2 linked regions of the Streptomyces venezuelae genome follow. The protein of the gene in region 2 interacts with the protein of the main gene of each other region in a pairwise test. Links are inferred from orthologs where the notes say so. Each region holds a gene or a part of one and is shown on either strand. Other genes may lie near its edges. The genes, in order: leuS and ligA.

Evidence for each region.
Region 1: the proteins of ligA (region 2) and leuS interact in binary tests that used the Escherichia coli proteins (3 or more experiments, as listed by UniProt). The link is inferred for Streptomyces venezuelae from one-to-one orthologs.

The regions. Positions count from the first base shown.
Region 1 is NZ_CP029193.1:2,605,272-2,614,309, forward strand. The notes cover bases 5,623-9,038. They hold leuS (leucine--tRNA ligase), read right to left. Parts: upstream 8,724-9,038; coding sequence 5,823-8,723; downstream 5,623-5,822. Other genes in these bases: DEJ47_RS12040 (hypothetical protein), read right to left, coding at 5,623-5,632. Also shown: DEJ47_RS12025 (ComEC/Rec2 family competence protein), read right to left, coding at 1-2,575; DEJ47_RS12030 (ComEA family DNA-binding protein), read right to left, coding at 2,572-3,786; DEJ47_RS12035 (DegV family protein), read right to left, coding at 3,957-4,802; more of DEJ47_RS12040, read right to left, coding at 4,880-5,622.
Region 2 is NZ_CP029193.1:5,838,442-5,846,976, reverse strand. The notes cover bases 5,623-8,535. They hold ligA (NAD-dependent DNA ligase LigA), read right to left. Parts: upstream 8,215-8,535; coding sequence 6,031-8,214; downstream 5,623-6,030. Other genes in these bases: DEJ47_RS27125 (methionine synthase), read right to left, coding at 8,246-8,535. Also shown: Asp-tRNA(Asn)/Glu-tRNA(Gln) amidotransferase subunit GatB, read right to left, coding at 1-1,233; DEJ47_RS27150 (hypothetical protein), read right to left, coding at 1,250-1,489; Asp-tRNA(Asn)/Glu-tRNA(Gln) amidotransferase subunit GatA, read right to left, coding at 1,486-2,979; Asp-tRNA(Asn)/Glu-tRNA(Gln) amidotransferase subunit GatC, read right to left, coding at 2,985-3,281; DEJ47_RS27135 (putative bifunctional diguanylate cyclase/phosphodiesterase), read right to left, coding at 3,389-5,602. UniProt on the Escherichia coli protein: DNA ligase that catalyzes the formation of phosphodiester linkages between 5'-phosphoryl and 3'-hydroxyl groups in double-stranded DNA using NAD as a coenzyme and as the energy source for the reaction.

The sequences.
Region 1 (9,038 bases), 3.2 Mb from region 2 along the record:
CCCCCGCCCGGGACCCCGTCCCCGCCCGGGGCTCCGTCCCCTCCCCCATCACCGCGACCGCCCCATCCGTGTCCGTGCGCAGCACCTGCGCTCCCCCGGCCCGCAGCGCCGCCAGGGTGAGGGGCGACGGATGGCCGTACGAGTTGTCCGCACCGCACGAGATCAGTGCCAGCCTCGGCGCCGCCCTGCGCAGCAGGCCCGGGTCCTGGTGGGCCGAGCCGTGGTGAGCGACTTTCAGCACGTCCACGGAGCCGAGCGACGCCGCGGCCGGGCTCCGCAACAACGCCCTCTGCGCGGGCGGTTCCAAGTCGCCGAGAAGCAGCATCGTCAGCCCACCCGTCCGCACGAGCAGCGTCACGCTCGCGTCGTTCGGCCCCTCGGGTCTCGGCACCGGCCCCGCCGGAGGCCACAGCACCTGCCAGTCCAGAGGCCCGGCCCTGCGCCGCTCCCCCGCCACGGCCGACACCACCGGAACCCGCGCGACTGCCGCCTGCCTCCGCACGAAGTCGGCCTGCTCCGGCGGCTCCCGGAACCCCGTCGTCTGGATCTCCCCCACCTCGCGTCCCCGCAGCACCCCGGGCAGCCCCGCCACATGGTCCGCGTGGAAGTGCGTGAGCAGGACGAGCGGCACCCGTGTGATCCCGAGCGAGCGCAGGCACCGGTCCGCCGACAGCGGGTCGGGCCCCGCGTCGACCACCACCCCCGCGCCGTCCCCCGCCGCGAGCACCGTCGCGTCCCCCTGCCCGACGTCGCACATCACAAGCCGCCACCCCGGCGGCGGCCACCCCGTGATCACCCGCGTGACGGGCGGGGGCTGGACGACCACCAGGAAGAACAGGGCGGCACAGGCCGCGACCACCCAGGGATGCCGCACGATCCGGCGCCCCAGCAGGACGAGGACCACGGTGACCACCGCGAGCACGAGCCCCCCGCGCCAGCCGCCCGGCCAGTCGACACCGTTCCCCGGCAGCGCCGCCCCCGTGCGAGCGATACCCGCGATCCACTCCGTCGGCCAACTCGCGCCCCACGCGAGCGCCTTCGCAACGGGCATCGCGACCGGCGCCACCGCCAGCGCCGCGAACCCGAGCACCGTGGCAGGCGCGACGGCGAACTCGGCGAGGAGATTGCACGGCACCGCGACCAGACTCACCCGCGCCGCGAGGACGGCGACGACGGGTGCGCAGACCGCCTGAGCCGCGGCCGCGGCGGCCAGCGCGTCGGCCAACCTCGCCGGCACCCCTCTGCCGCGCAACGCCGCGCCCCAGCGCGGCGCGAGGGTGAGCAGGGCACCGGTGGCCAGGACAGAGAGCAGGAATCCGGGGCTCCGGGCCAGCCACGGGTCGTACAGGACCAGCACCAGCACCGCCGTCGCCAGCGCCGGAACGAGCGACCGGCGCCGTCCCGTGACGATGGCGAGCAACGCGATCAGCCCGCAGGCCGCGGCCCGCAACACGCTCGGGTCCGGTCGGCAGACAATGACGAACCCGATGGTCAGCACCCCGCCGAGCGCCGCGGTCGTGCGCAACGGGATGCCCAGCCTCGGCGCGAGACCGCGCCGCTCGGCCCGCTGGGCGAGACCCGGCGGCCCGATGAGCAGGACGAGGACGATCGTCAGGTTCGCCCCGCTCACAGCGAGCAGATGCGTGAGATCGGTCGCCCGGAACGCCTGGTCCAGCTCGGCCGGCACCCGTGAGGTGTCCCCGACGACGAGCCCGGGGAGCAACGCACGGGCATCGGCCGGCAGGCCGTCCGTTGCCTCCCGCAATCCGCCCCTCAGCTTTCCGGCCACCTGCTGCGCCCCGGAAGGCGCCCCCACGATCCGGGGCGCCCGCTCCCCGTCCACCCGCAGCACAGCGGCGGCCCGGCCCCCGTCCGACATCGGCGGCGCCAACCGCCCCTTCACCCGTACGCGCGTCGACGGCAGAAGGGCGGTCCAGGAGGGAGTGGGGGTAGTGAGGTGGGCCACATCCTGGTCGGAGGCGGCGGGCGCGGCGGAGGCAGGCCCGTCGGCCTCCCTTCGCACCACCACCAAGACCGGGGTGCGGGTCCCGGTCGATGTGCCGTCCGCCTGTAGGACTTGAAGGACTTCCGCGTCCAGAAGCACGGCCGGCGGCATGGCGTGTGCGCCGGCCACGCGGGGACGGGTGCGCCGAGGATCGGACGTGACCCTCAACTCCGCTTCCACGTGAGCGTATTCGCCTGCCAACGCCGGTACCGGCCCGCGCCTCAGGTCCGCCCCGTGCAGCGCCGCCGAGGCCGCCGCCCCAGCGGCGCACAGCAGAGCCGCGGCGGCTGTGAAGCGGCCCCACCGTCTCGGTCCGCCGGGCCCTGTCCGAGCGGGTCCGCCACCTCCGGCACCCCGAGCCGTCCATGTCACCAACAGGACTCCGGCCGCCAGTACGCCGACCGCCACCGTGGTGATCGCCCAGCGCGGTGGGGCGTCCAGCATCAGGGCCGCAGAACCCCACGCCGCCAGCGCGGGCGGCACGAGCCGCAGGTCCGCCGGGCCCTCCTGCCGGGGATGCGAGGCGCCGAGGCGGTGGCCCGACGCGAGGTGAACCGCCGGGCGCGTCATGGCCGTACGAGACCCTGGAGATCGGCGAAGCGCCGGTCACCGATGCCGTTGACCTCGCGGAGCTCCTCGACCGAGCGGAAACCGCCGTGCTGAGCGCGGTAGTCGAGGATGTGCTGCGCCAATACGGGGCCTACTCCGGGGAGTTCGTCGAGCTGCTCCGCGGTCGCCGTGTTCAGGCCGATGGGACCGGCGGCTCCTGTCCCGGCGGCACCCGATCCGGCCGCACCCGGACCGGCCGCACCTGGTCCGGTCGTCCCCGACCCGCCGGAACCCGGTCCAGCCGACCCGGCCCCCACGCCACTCGTCCCGCCCACCACCACCTGCTCACCGTCCACCAGGAACCGCGCCCGATTGAGGTCGCCCGTCTTCGTGCCCGGACTGACCCCGCCGGCGGCCCGCAGCGCGTCCGCCACCCGGGATCCGGCGGGCAGCCGATGAACGCCCGGCTTGCGGACCTTCCCGCTGACGTCCACCACGATCACGCCCGCGGCACCGGCGTCTCCCGCAGCCGCCCCCGCACCCGCCGACGTCCTCCCCGCCTGCACCGCAGGTCCCGGCGACGGAGCGGGCTGCGCGCCCCGCTCGGCGTCAGCCCCCGCCTCACGGACCACGTCCGGTGGCCGTACCGGCTGGGCCCGTCCCGTCCAGAAATGCTGGGCGGCGAAGACCGCGGCGACCCCGAGGACCAGGACGAGCGCCACCACGGCTCGTCGTTCGAGCCCGCACCTCGCCTGCACCCACATCGGCAGCCGCTCCCGCACGGCAAGCCCCAGCCGCTCCTTCCGCGAGGTCCCCGCCTGCGCGCCCTCCCCCTCACACGAGGCCACTACTTCACACGAGGCCGCTACTTCTACCGGCGCCTCTTCCTTCGTGCCCCAGCTCCCGCCCACCAGCGCCGCATCCGGACCCGCCACCTCCAGCCTCGGCGAGGGTGAGGGCGAGGGCGGGTGCTGCGGGGAGGGCGAGGGCAGAGGCACCGCAGGCCAAGGCGGTGGCTGTGGTTCCGCGAACAGGCTCTCCGCCCGCCGCCTGACCGCATCGCCCGACGCACGTCGGCGCCGGGCCCGCCCGCGAGCGTGCCGCGTACCGGCGCGGCCATCAAGTGCACGCCCGCCCGCCGCGCGCCCGTCCGCCGCACGCCCGTCGGACCCCGGGCCACGCCCAGGCCCGCTCGTCGCGGAAACTGTCCGGGAAACTGATCGAGTCGTCATGCCGACGACGCTACGGACCGCCCGCACCACGTGTTGATCTTGCTCAAATTCCGTGGACTACCCGGCAGTTGTGGATAACTCCGCCACCCATACGTGGGACTGACACGACAGCGGTCTGACGCGACAGGGGTCTGACGTGACAGGGGTCTGACACGACAGCGGGCCCCACCTCAACGAGGCGAGACCACAGCCCCCAGCAGTCCCGGCCCCGTGTGCGCCCCGATCACCGCTCCGACCTCGCTCACGTGCAGTTCACCGAGGTCCGGCACCTGCTCCCTGAGCCGCTCGGCAAGCGTCGACGCCCGGTCCGGGGCCGCCAGGTGGTGCACCGCGACGTCGACCCGGCCGGAACCGGCGCGCTCGACCACGATCTCCTCGAGACGGGCGATCGCCTTCGACGCCGTCCGTACCTTCTCCAGCATGTCGATGCGGCCGCCGTCCAGCTTCAGCAGCGGCTTGACGGCGAGCGCGGAGCCGAAGAGCGCCTGAGCCGCGCCAATGCGGCCGCCCCTGCGGAGATAGTCCAGCGTGTCGACGTAGAAGAACGCGGACGTTCCCGCCGCCCGCTTCTCGGCGGCGGCCACCGCCTCCTCCGCCGAGTCGCCGGCCTCCGCGGCCTGGGCCGCCGCGAGGGCGCAGAAGCCGAGCGCCATCGCCACCATGCCGGTGTCCACCACCCGCACCGGCACCGGCGACTCCTTCGCGGCGAGGACCGCGGCGTCGTACGTGCCGGAGAACTCGGCGGACAGGTGGAGCGAGACGATGTCGGTCGCGCCCGTCTCGGCGATCCTGCGGTAAGTGTCCGCGAAGACTTGAGGGCTGGGCCGGGACGTGGTCACCGACTTGCGTTTCTGCAGGGCCAGGGCGAGGGAGCGGGCCGAGATCTCGGTGCCCTCCTCCAGCGCCTGGTCCCCCAGGACCACGGTCAGCGGCACCGCGGTGATGTTGTGCCGCTCCATCGTCTCCTGCGGCAGGTAGGCCGTTGAATCCGTGACGATCGCGACATGGCGGGACATGAGCTGGAGGTTACCTGTCTGCGCCGTCGGGTGGCAGTCCGGGCCCTCCCCGCCCCGGTGCTCCGGCGCCGGGCGGATCAGGTCGTGCTCTCGGGCTTGGCCTTCTTCTCCCACGGATACGTCACCCGCGCGCCGGGCGGAGTGATCGCGGGCCGCGTCGGCTCCTGGGCCGCCCGACGGGCCGCCCCGGGCTCTTCCGGCGAGGGCTCGGGCGAGGGCTCGAACGAAGGGCCGGACGCGGGGTCGGGCCAGGCGGCCGGGGCCGCGGCCCGGTCGGGCGCCGGCTCCGTCGTCCAGTGCCGCAGGGCACCCGCCTCCATGTCGATCTGTGTGCTCAGCGAGTCCAGGTCGTCGTCGGCGAATCGCCGGGCCCGGTCGCGCGCCGACCACCGCAGGGAGTCGGCGGCCTTCGTGATCTGTTCCGTGCGCTCCCGCAGCGCGGGAAGCCGTTCGGTCAGGGCCGCCTTGTCCGGGTCGCGCTCAAGGCGACGCAGCTCGTCGTCCAGCTCGTGTCCGTGGACGCTGAGCCGTTCGAACAGTTGCAGGGTCTCCTTCAGCGAGGCGTCGTCGGGGGCCCCCGCCTGGAGGACGTCCTGCGTGGCCCGCATGGAAGTGCGCAAGGAGAGTCGCAGCTGCGCCAGTTCCCCGGCGCTGCCGGTCTGCGCGAAGCTCTTCGCCCGCAGTGTGGTGTCCTCCACGGTCCGGCGGGCCTCCGTGATGGTGCGGTCCACGCCTCGCTTGGCCGCCTTGACGACCTTCACCGTCGCGTAGATGCCCACCACCAGGAACAGCACGAACAGCAGCGCCACGATCGCGCCCACGGCTTCCATGACGCTCCTCTCCGCATCCGGTCGGCTCGGTCCGCTCCATCGACCTCTTCCACCGTAAACGGAGAAGGCAGGCCGGAGGTTCCAGCGGAACCCCCAACCTGCCCGTAAGGGAAGACCCCTATACCGCTACGCGCGAACAGTCACACGCGAGCCGTCCGGCACACGCGAACCGTCCGGCACACGCGAGCCGTCACGCAGGAACGATGTTCACCAGCTTCGGCGCCCGCACGATCACCTTGCGGATGCCCGCGCCGTCCAGTGCCGCCACGACCCGCTCGTCGGCCAGCGCCACCTTCTCCAGCTCGGCGTCGGAGATGGAAGGCGAGACCTCCAGGCGCGCCTTGACCTTGCCCTTGATCTGCACGACGCAGGTCACGGACTCGTCCACGACGTACGCCGGGTCGGCGACCGGGAAGTCCTGGTGGACCACCGAGTCGGTGTGGCCCAGCTTGCGCCACAGCTCCTCGGCGATGTGCGGGGCCAGCGGCGCGATCAGCAGCACCAGGCGCTCCGCGACGGACCTGGGCACCGCGCCGCCCACCTTCGTCAGGTGGTTGTTCAGCTCGGTGATCTTGGCGATGGCGGTGTTGAACCGCATCCCGTCCAGGTCCTGGCGCACCCCGTCGATGGCCTTGTGCAGGGCCCGCAGGGTGGACTCGTCGATGTCCGCCTCGGCGACGTCGGCGACGGTGACCTCACCGGTCGCCTCGTCGACGATCAGGCGCCACAGCCGCTGCAGCAGCCGGTACTGGCCGACGACCGCGCGCGTGTCCCAGGGGCGCGACACGTCCAGGGGGCCCATCGCCATCTCGTACAGGCGCAGGGTGTCCGCGCCGTACTCGTCGCAGATCTCGTCCGGCGTGACGGCGTTCTTCAGGGACTTGCCCATCTTGCCCAGCTCGCGCTTGACCGGCTCGCCCTCGAAGAAGAACGTGCCGTCGCGCTCCTCCACCTCGGTGGCCGGCACCGGGAAGCCGCGGCTGTCCCGGTAGACGTAGGCCTGGATCATGCCCTGGTTGTACAGCTTGTGGAACGGCTCGGCGGACGAGATGTGGCCCAGGTCGAACAGGATCTTCGACCAGAAGCGCGCGTACAGCAGGTGCAGCACGGCGTGCTCGGCGCCGCCCACGTACAGGTCGACGCCGCCGGTCGGCTGGCCTTCGCGCGGGCCCATCCAGTACTGCTCGACGGCCGGGTCGACCAGCTGCTGGTCGTTGCGCGGGTCCAGGTAGCGCAGCTCGTACCAGCACGAACCCGCCCAGTTGGGCATGGTGTTGGTCTCGCGGCGGTAGGTGCGCGGGCCGTCGCCCAGGTCCAGGGTGACGTTGACCCAGTCCTCGTTGCGGGACAGCGGCGTCTCCGGGGAGGTGTTCGCGTCGTCCGGGTCGAAGGTGCGCGGGGAGTAGTCGTCGACCTCCGGCAGTTCCAGGGGCAGCATCGACTCGGGCAGCGCGTGGGCGACGCCGTCCTCGTCGTAGACGATCGGGAACGGCTCGCCCCAGTAGCGCTGGCGGCTGAACAGCCAGTCGCGCAGCCGGAAGTTGACGGTGCCCTCGCCGATGCCGCGGGTGGCCAGCCAGCCCGTGATGCGGGCCTTGGCGCCCGCGACGTCCATGCCGTCGAGGGAGATCTCCTGGTTCGCGGAGTTGATCAGCTTCGCCTCGTACGAGGAGAAGGCGTCGTCCCACGCGCGCGGGTCGGTGCCGCGGTCGTCCGACGGCTCCACCACGCAGCGCATCGGCAGGTTGAAGGCGCGCGCGAAGGCGAAGTCGCGGCTGTCGTGCGCCGGGACGGCCATGATCGCGCCGGTGCCGTAGCCCATCAGTACGTAGTCGGCGATGAAGACCGGGACCTGCTCGCCGCTGACCGGGTTGGTGGCGTAGACGCCGGTGAAGACGCCGGTCTTCTCCTTGGCGTCGGCCTGGCGCTCGACGTCGGACTTGGCAGCGGCGAACGCGCGGTACTTGGCGATGGCCTCGGCCGGGGTGGCGTGCCCGCCGGTCCACGTCTCGTGGGTGCCCTCGGGCCAGGCGTCCGGGATGACCTTGTCGACCAGGTCGTGCTCGGGCGCCAGGACCATGTAGGTCGCGCCGAACAGGGTGTCCTGGCGGGTGGTGAAGACGGTGATCGCGTCGCCCTCGATGCCCACGGGGAAACGTACGCGGGCGCCTTCGGAACGGCCGATCCAGTTGCGCTGCTGCAGCTTGATGGCCTCGGGCCAGTCCAGCGCGTCCAGATCGTCCAGCAGGCGGTCGGCGTACGCCGTGATGCGCATGTTCCACTGGCGCAGCTTGGCCTTGAAGACGGGGAAGTTGCCGCGCTCGGAGCGGCCGTCGGCGGTGACTTCCTCGTTGGCCAGGACGGTGCCCAGGCCGGGGCACCAGTTGACGGGCGCGTCGGAGGCGTAGGCCAGGCGGTACTGGCTGAGCACCTCGGCGCGCTCGGCGGCGTCCAGCTCGCTCCACGCGCGCGTGGAGTCCGGTACGGCGCGTTCACCGCTCTCGAACTGGGCGACCAGATCGGCGATGGGGCGGGCCTTCGCGGCGTCGGTGTCGTACCAGGAGTTGAAGATCTGGACGAAGATCCACTGGGTCCACTTGTAGTACTCGGGGTCGATCGTCGCGAACGAGCGCCGCTTGTCGTGGCCCAGACCCAGCGCGCGCAGCTGGGACTTCATGTTCTCGATGTTGGCCTCGGTGGAGACCCGCGGGTGGGTGCCGGTCTGGACCGCGTACTGCTCGGCGGGCAGGCCGAAGGCGTCGAAGCCCAGGGTGTGCAGGACGTTGTGTCCCGTCATGCGCTGGAAGCGCGCGAAGACGTCCGTGGCGATGTATCCCAGGGGGTGACCGACGTGCAGGCCCGCTCCGGAGGGGTACGGGAACATGTCCATGATGAACTTCTTCGGCTTGGCCACCAGCGCGGCCTCGGCCTCGTCCCGCGCGGCCATGTCCCCGCTCGGGTTCGGCGCCTCGTAGGTGCCGTCGGCGTCCCAGAAGTCCTGCCAGCGTGCCTCGATGTCGGCGGCCAGAGCGGCCGTATAGCGGTGCGGCGCGGCCACCTCGGAGGCGGCAGCAGAATTCGTCTCGCTCATGATCCTCAAAGCTCCATCGATCGTCTCTGCCTGCGGAATTGACCGTGCTGGTCAAACAAAAATGCCCCTCGCACAGGAGGGGACGCCGCGCCGATTCCGACCGCGATTCACCGGCGGTCGGGACTGATCAGCGCGGCCCGCTAAGCAGAAGGCGTACGGCACGCATGGCGTCAGGGTACCGCAGCGCTCCCGCGGCCCGCGACGAGCTTCCGCGCCGTCGCCGCGACGGACCGCCGCACTGATGCCACCTTTAGGCGTTGGCCAAGGATTACTCCGCGTACCGCCCACTATCGGGGCAACACCAAGATCGCGTCG
Region 2 (8,535 bases):
CTTGTCGTTGAGGTCGCCCGCGGAGACGAGCGCGGTCACCCGGGCGACATGCGCCGGAGTGATCGGGAGCTCCTCCAGGGCGACACCCGACTCGTTGGCGTTACGGGCCAGCTCGCCCATCCACCACTTGCGGGCCGACGCCGCGTCGGCGCCCGCCTCGATGGTGGCGACGATCGGCTCGACCGCACCCGCGTTGAGGATCGACTGCATGTCGTGCTCGCTGATCCCCCACTCCTCGCGGAGGCGGTTGCGGCGGACGCGCGGCATCTCGGGCAGGCCGGCCCGCAGCTTCTCGACCCACTCGCGGGCCGGGGCGACGGGGACGAGGTCGGGCTCCGGGAAGTACCGGTAGTCCTCGGCGTTGTCCTTGATGCGCCCGGAGGTGGTGGAGCCGTCGTCCTCGTGGAAGTGACGGGTCTCCTGCACGATGGTGCCGCCGGAGTTGAGCACCGCGGCGTGGCGCTGGATCTCGAAGCGCGCCGCGCGTTCCACGGAGCGCAGCGAGTTGACGTTCTTCGTCTCGCTGCGTGTGCCGAACTCCTGCTGCCCCTTGGGGCGCAGCGAGAGGTTCACGTCGCAGCGCATCTGGCCCTTGTCCATCCGGGCCTCGGAGACGTCGAGCGCCTTGATGAGCTCGCGCAGCTCGGCGACGTACGCCTTGGCGACCTCGGGGGCACGCTCGCCCGCGCCCTCGATCGGCTTGGTGACGATCTCGATGAGCGGGATGCCGGCGCGGTTGTAGTCCAGGAGGGAGTGCGAGGCGCCGTGGATACGGCCCGTCGCGCCGCCCACGTGCGTGGACTTGCCGGTGTCCTCCTCCATGTGGGCGCGCTCGATCTCGACGCGGAAGACCTCGCCGTCCTCCAGCTGGACGTCCAGATAGCCGTTGAAGGCGATCGGCTCGTCGTACTGGGAGGTCTGGAAGTTCTTCGGCATGTCCGGATAGAAGTAGTTCTTCCGGGCGAAGCGGCACCACTCGGCGATCTCGCAGTTCAGCGCGAGGCCGATCTTGATCGCGGACTCGACGCCGATCTCGTTGACGACCGGCAGGGCGCCGGGCAGGCCGAGACAGGTCGGGCAGGTCTGGCTGTTGGCGTCCTGCTTGAGCGCGGTCGAGCAGCCGCAGAACATCTTGGTCTTGGTGCCGAGCTCGACATGGACCTCGAGGCCCATGACGGGGTCGTACGTCGCGAGGGCTTCCTCGTACGACACCAGGTCAGAAGTGACAGTCACGGTGAAACTTTCCCTCTCAGCCCAGCAGGACGTCGTCGTCGCCGAGGCGCTTGAGCTCGCGTACGAGCAGCGCGACGCCGGTGACGATGGCGGCAGCGGAGACGACGGCATCCACGAGACGGAGCGTGTCGTGCTCCGAGCGGGCCATCCTGGCCTGCTTGAGCACGCTGACCGCGCCGAACGCGGTGGTGCCGATCGACAGGTACGTGCCGGTCTTGGACTTCTTGAAGCCCTTGGCCTTGTTCAGTGCACTCACAGCGACGGTGCCTCCTCAAGCAGCGGGTGACCCCACTTTTCCACGAAGGCGGCCTCGACGGCAGCGCCGACCTTGTACAGCCGGTCGTCCTTCATGGCGGGGGCGATGATCTGCAGCCCGACGGGCAGGCCGTCCTCCGGCGCGAGGCCGCAGGGCAGCGACATGGCGGCGTTGCCCGCCAGGTTGGTCGGGATGGTGCACAGGTCGGCGAGGTACATCGCCATCGGGTCGTCGGCGCGCTCGCCGATCGGGAACGCGGTGGTCGGCGTCGTCGGGGAGACGATCACGTCGACCTGCTCGAACGCCGCTTCGAACTCGCGGGTGATGAGCGTGCGGACCTTCTGGGCGCTGCCGTAGTACGCGTCGTAGTAGCCGGAGCTGAGCGCGTACGTTCCGAGGATGATGCGGCGCTTGACCTCGTCGCCGAAGCCGGCCTCGCGGGTCAGCGCGGTGACGTCCTCGGCGGACTTCGTGCCGTCGTCGCCGACGCGCAGGCCGTAGCGCATGGCGTCGAAGCGGGCGAGGTTCGAGGAGCACTCGGAGGGCGCGATCAGGTAGTACGCGGAGAGCGCCAGGTCGAACGTCGGGCAGTCCAGCTCGACGATCTCGGCGCCGAGCTCCTTGAGGAGCTCCACCGACTCGTCGAAGCGCTGGACGACACCGGCCTGGTAGCCCTCGCCGCGGAACTGCTTGACGACGCCGACGCGCATGCCCTGGACGGAGCCGTTGCGGGCGGCCTCGACGACCGGCGGGACCGGGGCGTCGATGGACGTCGAGTCGAGCTCGTCGTGCCCCGCGATGACCTCGTGCAGCAGCGCGGCGTCGAGGACCGTGCGGGCACAGGGGCCGCCCTGGTCGAGGCTGGAGCTGAACGCGACCATGCCGTAGCGGGACACGCCGCCGTAGGTCGGCTTGACGCCGACCGTGCCGGTGACGGCCGCGGGCTGGCGGATCGAGCCGCCGGTGTCCGTGCCGAGGGCCAGGGGGCTCTCGTACGAGGCGAGGGCGGCGGAGGAGCCGCCGCCGGAGCCGCCGGGGATGCGGGTGAGGTCCCAGGGGTTGCCGGTGGGGCCGTACGCGCTGTTCTCCGTCGAGGACCCCATGGCGAACTCGTCCATGTTGGTCTTGCCGAGGATGACGACGTCGGCGGCCTTCAGGCGCTTGGTGACGGTCGCGTCGTACGGCGGGATCCAGCCCTCGAGGATCTTCGAGCCGACGGTGGTCGGCACGCCCTCGGTGGTGAAGATGTCCTTGAGTGCGACGGGGACGCCCGCCAGCGGGCCGAGCTTCTCGCCCCGGGCGCGCTTCTCGTCGACGGCGCGGGCCTGCGCGAGGGCGCCCTCGCGGTCGACGTGCAGGAAGGCGTGGACCTTCTCGTCGACGGCGTCGATGCGGGCCAGGTGGGCCTCGGTGACCTCGACCGCGGTGAGCTCGCCGGAGGCGATCCTCGACGCGATGTCTGCTGCGGTGAGCTTGATGATGTCCGTCATGACTTTCAGTCCTCCCCCAGGATCTGCGGCACCTTGAAACGCTGCTGCTCCTGGGCGGGGGCGCCCGAGAGCGCCTGCTCGGGGGTGAGCGACGGACGGACCTCGTCCGCGCGCATGACGTTCGTCAGCGGCAGCGGGTGCGAGGTCGGCGGTACGTCTTGGTCGGCGACCTCCGAGACGCGGGCGACCGCGCCGATGATGTCGTCGAGCTGTCCGGCGAAGTGGTCGAGCTCCTCGGCCTTCAGCTCCAGACGTGCAAGGCGGGCGAGGTGGGCGACCTCCTCGCGCGTGATGCCAGGCATGCGGCGATCCTCAGGGGTGAGTGTGCGGGTTGTGCCCCAATCCTATGGGTCCCCGGCCCGTGCCCGTGAAACGGTTTCTTCCCGGGGCTCCGGGGCGCCGGTGAGGGTTACTGGACCACGTGGCCCGGGGACTGGTCCGCGGAGGCGTTCGCCGCTTCCGCCGCTACGTCTGCAGGGCGGCGCCACCCGCGGGAGCCGCGGGCGCGGAGCCACGCCGTCGTCTCCTCGGCCGGCATCGCGGCGGCGACGAGCCAGCCCTGGACCGCGTCGCATCCGAGGTCCCGCAGCCGCTCCCACGTCTCGTCGTCCTCGACGCCCTCGGCGACGACGAGCAGGCCGAGGGAGTGGGCGAGGTCGACGGTGCAGCGGACGATCTCCGCGTCCTCGTTGTCGACGGCGAGGCGGGCCACGAAGGAGCGGTCGATCTTCAGCTCGCTGACCGGGAGGCGGCGCAGGTGGACCAGGGAGGAGTACCCCGTGCCGAAGTCGTCGAGGGACATCTTGACGCCGTGGCCGGTCAGCCCGGCCAACGTGTCCGCGGCGCGTTGTGGGTCCTCCAGGAGGACGTGCTCGGTTATCTCCAGTTGCAGGGCTCCCGCGGGGACCCCGTGGCGGGCGAGGCGGGCGGCGACCGCCCCGGCGAAGCCCGGCGTGTGGACGTCGCGCGGGGAGACGTTCACGGCGACGGGGACCTTCAGGCCCTGCGCCTGCCACTTGGCGACCTGGCCGAGCGCGGTCTCCAGGACGTACTCCGTGAGGTGCGGCATGAGGCCGGACGACTCGGCGATGGCGATGAACTCGTCGGGCGGCACCTTCCCCCGTTCGGGGTGCACCCAGCGCACCAGCGCCTCGAGGCCGGCCACCTGTCCGTCGAACTGGACCTTCGGCTGGTAGTGCAGCTCCACGTCGCCCGCGTCGAGGGCCCGGCGCAGGTCGCCGAGGAGGCCGAGGCGGTCCGGGGTGTTGGAGTCGCGCTTGGATTCGTAGACCTCGACGCCCGTGCGGTCCCGTTTGGCCTGGTACATCGCGACGTCCGCACGGCGGAGCAGGCCTTCGGCGTCGAGTGCGTGGTCGGGGAAGACCGCGAGGCCCGCGCTGGCCTCCAGGACGAGGGTGAGGCCGTCGAGGTCGAGCGGGGAGCCGAGCGCGGCGACGAGCTGGCGGGCCACCCGCGTGGCCGACGTGGTGGAGTCGGCGACCGGCAGCAGGACGGCGAACTCGTCACCGCCGAGGCGCGCGGCCTCCGCGCCGCGGGGCAGCGCGAGACGCAGCCGGTCCGCGATCTGGAGGAGCAGCCGGTCCCCCGCGAGGTGGCCGAGGGTGTCGTTGACCGACCGGAAGCGGTCCATGTCGATGAGCATTAACGCGGCCCGCACGCCGATCCGCTCGGCGTCGTCGAGGGCGGTCCAGGTCCGTTCGAGGAGCCACTGCCGGTTGGGCAGCCCGGTGAGGGGGTCGCGGAGCTGCTCCTCGGCGCGTGCGCGGGCGATCCAGAGGGTGGAGTCGAGGGCGACGAGCGGGATCGCGAAGAGGGGCAGCAGGATCGGCAGGGAGATCGCGACGACGCAGATCAGCGGGGCGATGCCGAGCAGCGCGATGCCGAGGAGGCCCTGCCGGACGAGCGCGGTGCGGGTGACGGTGGGCAGGGCTTCGGTGCGCGGCGCGTGGACGTACCAGAGCAGGACGCGGGTGACGACGAGGTAGGCGACGGCGACCAGGGCCACTTGGGGCGCGGTGTAGAGGTCCCAGGTCTCGGGGAGCCAGGGCGTTTCGGCGCTGGGCGCCGTGCCGAACGCGGCCAGGGTGAGCGCGCCCGCGCCGATGCCGAGGATGTCGACCGCGCCGTGCAGCAGGCCCTGGCGCCAGCGGTGCCTGCGCGCGACGCCGACGAGGACGACGACGGTGAGGCTGACCATGCCGGCGGGCACCCAGCCGTAGAGGAGCAGGACGGCGACGGTGAGGGCGCCGCCGGAGCCCGTGCCGCCCCACCAGCGGTCGCGGCCGAGGGCGACGAGGTGCCCGACGATGAGCCCGGTGAGGATGGCGAGGGACCAGCCCGCGGCGCCGGTGGGGAACAGGGCGTGGCGTCCCGTGAAGGCCTGGAAGAAGCCGGTGCCGAGCAGCACGGCGGCCGCGGCGACGGTCAGGAGGGGCAGCAGCGGCCAGGGGTCGCGGGCGTCCTGCGCGGCCGGTGCGCCGGGACCCGCGAGAGTCGCCGGGGTGTCGGTGCCGTGCTGGGGTGCGGCCGTCCAGGCCCGTTCGCGTGGTTCGACGGCAGTGCTCAGGGTGCAGGGTCCGGAGCCGGGGGCGGGCTGCGGCATGCCGCCCGGGTCGGTGTCCGTCACGGCCCGGCGGCCGCGCAGCCAGGCTCCCGGCGCGCGCCACAGGCGCGCGCGCAGCCGTGAGTCGGGGGCGGCGCTCTCGGTCGGTTCCATTCCCGTCCCTCTCACAGCCGGCGGTGCCCACGCCATGCGGACTCGGCCCTGATGCGGCCGCGCCCGTGAATCCGTCCCCGCATTCCGCTCGAGCGGGGAGATGCGGTTCTCCCGCACTCGCGCCGAGCAGGGGATGCCCCCTTCCAAGCTCTTGATGAGCAGGTGATACCCCGTTCGCAGCGGGGCACGGCAGGCGCACACCTCAACAGTAGGCCGCAGAAGGCTTCCACGGGCAGCGGTCGACTACGGTTGCCCGAATGCGACCCGGCCACCCGTATGCCTCTGGTATGCGCCGAACGGGTGGCCTTCAACCGCTACTCCTCGGTCGGAAGCGCGACTTCCCGCGCCGCGTCCGGTCCTTGTTCGAGCAGGACGGCGAACCCTTCCTCGTTGAGAACCGGAACCTTCACCTGCATGGCCTTGTCGTACTTCGACCCGGGGTTGTCGCCGACGACCACGAACGATGTCTTCTTGGAAACGGAACCGGTCACCTTGGCTCCGCGACTCTGCAGCGCCTCTTTCGCGCCATCCCGGGTGTGGTGTTCGAGTGTTCCGGTGACGACGACCGTGAGGCCCGCGAGCGGCCGCGGGCCCTCGTCCTCGCCGCTCGCCTCCTCCTCCATGCGCACGCCGGCCTCCCGCCACTTGCGCAGGATCTCCCGGTGCCAGTCCTCGGCGAACCACTGTTTGAGGGAGGCCGCGATGGTCGGGCCGACGCCCTCCGTCGTGGCGAGTTCCTCCTCGGTGGCCTGATCGATGCGGTCGATGGACCGGAACTCGCGGGCCAGCGCCTCGGCGGCCACCGGGCCGACGTGCCGGATCGAGAGGCCCGTGAGGACGCGGGCGAGCGGGCGTTCCTTGGCCGCCGCGATGTTCTCCAGCATGGCCAGGGTGTTCTTCTTCGCCTCGCCCTTCTGGTTGGCGAAGAAGGTGACGACCTTCTCCTCGCCGGTCTTGGGGTCGCGCTTGGGCAGGCCGGAGTCCTGGTCCAGTACGTACGACTTGATGGGCAGGAGCTCCTCGACCTTCAGGTCGAAGATGTCGCCCTCGTCGAGGATCGGCGGCTGGGCGGGCTCGAGGGGCCTGGTGAGGGCGGCCGCGGCGACGTACCCGAAGTTCTCGATGTCCAGGGACTTGCGGCCCGCGAGGTAGAAGAGACGTTCACGCAACTGGGCGGGGCACGACTGGGCGTTGGGGCAGCGGAGGTCGATGTCGCCCTCCTTCATGGGACGCAGCGCCGTGCCGCACTCGGGGCACTCGGCGGGCATGACGAACTCCCGTTCGGTGCCGTCCCGCAGGTCGACGACGGGTCCGAGGATCTCCGGGATGACGTCTCCGGCCTTGCGGATGACGACGGTGTCCCCGATGAAGACGCCCTTCTTCTTCACCACGTCCTGGTTGTGCAGGGTGGCGAACTCGACCTCGGATCCCGCGACGGTGACGGGTTCCACCTGCGCGTACGGCGTGACGCGGCCGGTGCGGCCGACGCCGACGCGGATGTTGATGAGTTTGGTGTTGACCTCCTCGGGCGCGTACTTCCAGGCGATGGCCCAGCGCGGGGCGCGCGAGGTGGAGCCGAGGCGGCCCTGGAGCGGGATCTCGTCGAGCTTGACGACGACTCCGTCGATCTCGTGCTCCACGGAGTGGCGGTTCTCCCCGAAGTACGCGATGAAGTCCCGGACGCCTTCGAGGCCCTCGACGACCTTGTTGTGCTTGGCGGTGGGCAGGCCCCACTCGTGCAGCAGCTCGTAGGCGTGGCTGAGGCAGTCGATGTCGAGGCCCTCGCGGGCGCCGATGCCGTGCACCACCATGTGGAGCGGCCGTGTCGCGGTGACGCGCGGGTCCTTCTGGCGCAGTGAACCCGCCGCCGCGTTGCGCGGGTTGGCGAAGGGCTTGTCGCCCGCCTCGACGAGGCGGGCGTTGAGCTCCTCGAACTTCTCCATGGGGAAGAAGACCTCGCCGCGGATCTCCACGAGGGCGGGGACGCGGTCGCCCGCGAGGCGCTGCGGGATGTCCGCGATCGTGCGGACGTTCGGCGTGATGTCCTCGCCGGTGCGGCCGTCGCCCCTGGTCGCGGCGCGGGTCAGCTTCCCGTCCTCGTACGTGAGGTTGACGGCGAGGCCGTCGACCTTCAGCTCGCACAGGAGGTGGAAGTCCGGGGTGCCCGCCTCCTTGGCGACGCGGTCGGCCCAGGCGGCGAGCTCCGCGTCGTCGAACGCGTTGTCCAGGGACAGCATGCGTTCGCGGTGCTCGACGGCGGTGAACTCCGTCTCGTACGAACCCGAGACCTTCTGGGTCGGCGAGTCGGGGGTCCGCAGCTCGGGGTGCTCGTCCTCCAGTGCTTCGAGGGAGCGCAGGAGCTTGTCGAACTCGGCATCGCTGACGACCGGTTGGTCCTTCACGTAATACCGGAAGCGGTGCTCCTCGATCTGCTCGGCCAGCTGGGCATGCTGATCCCGTGCCTCGGCGGGCACAGAGCCTTGCTGTTCGACAGCCACCGTTTCGTCCTCCCGTTTACGTCATACCCAATTACTCAGGGTTGTCCGCGAGCGATCTCGCCGCCCTGACGCAGTGGGCGAGCGCCGCACGCGCATACGCGGGTGATGCGCCCGCGAGCCCGCACGACGGAGTGACCACGACCGTCTCCGCGAGGGTTCCCGGATTCAGCCCCAGCCTGCGCCACAGCGTCCTGACACCCATGACGCTACCGGCAGGGTCTGACAATCGGCCGTCCACGCCCGGCACGACACCGGCGAAGAGCCGCGTACCGCCCTCGACCGCCTCACCGATCGCCTCGTCGTCACGCTCGGTGAGCAGAT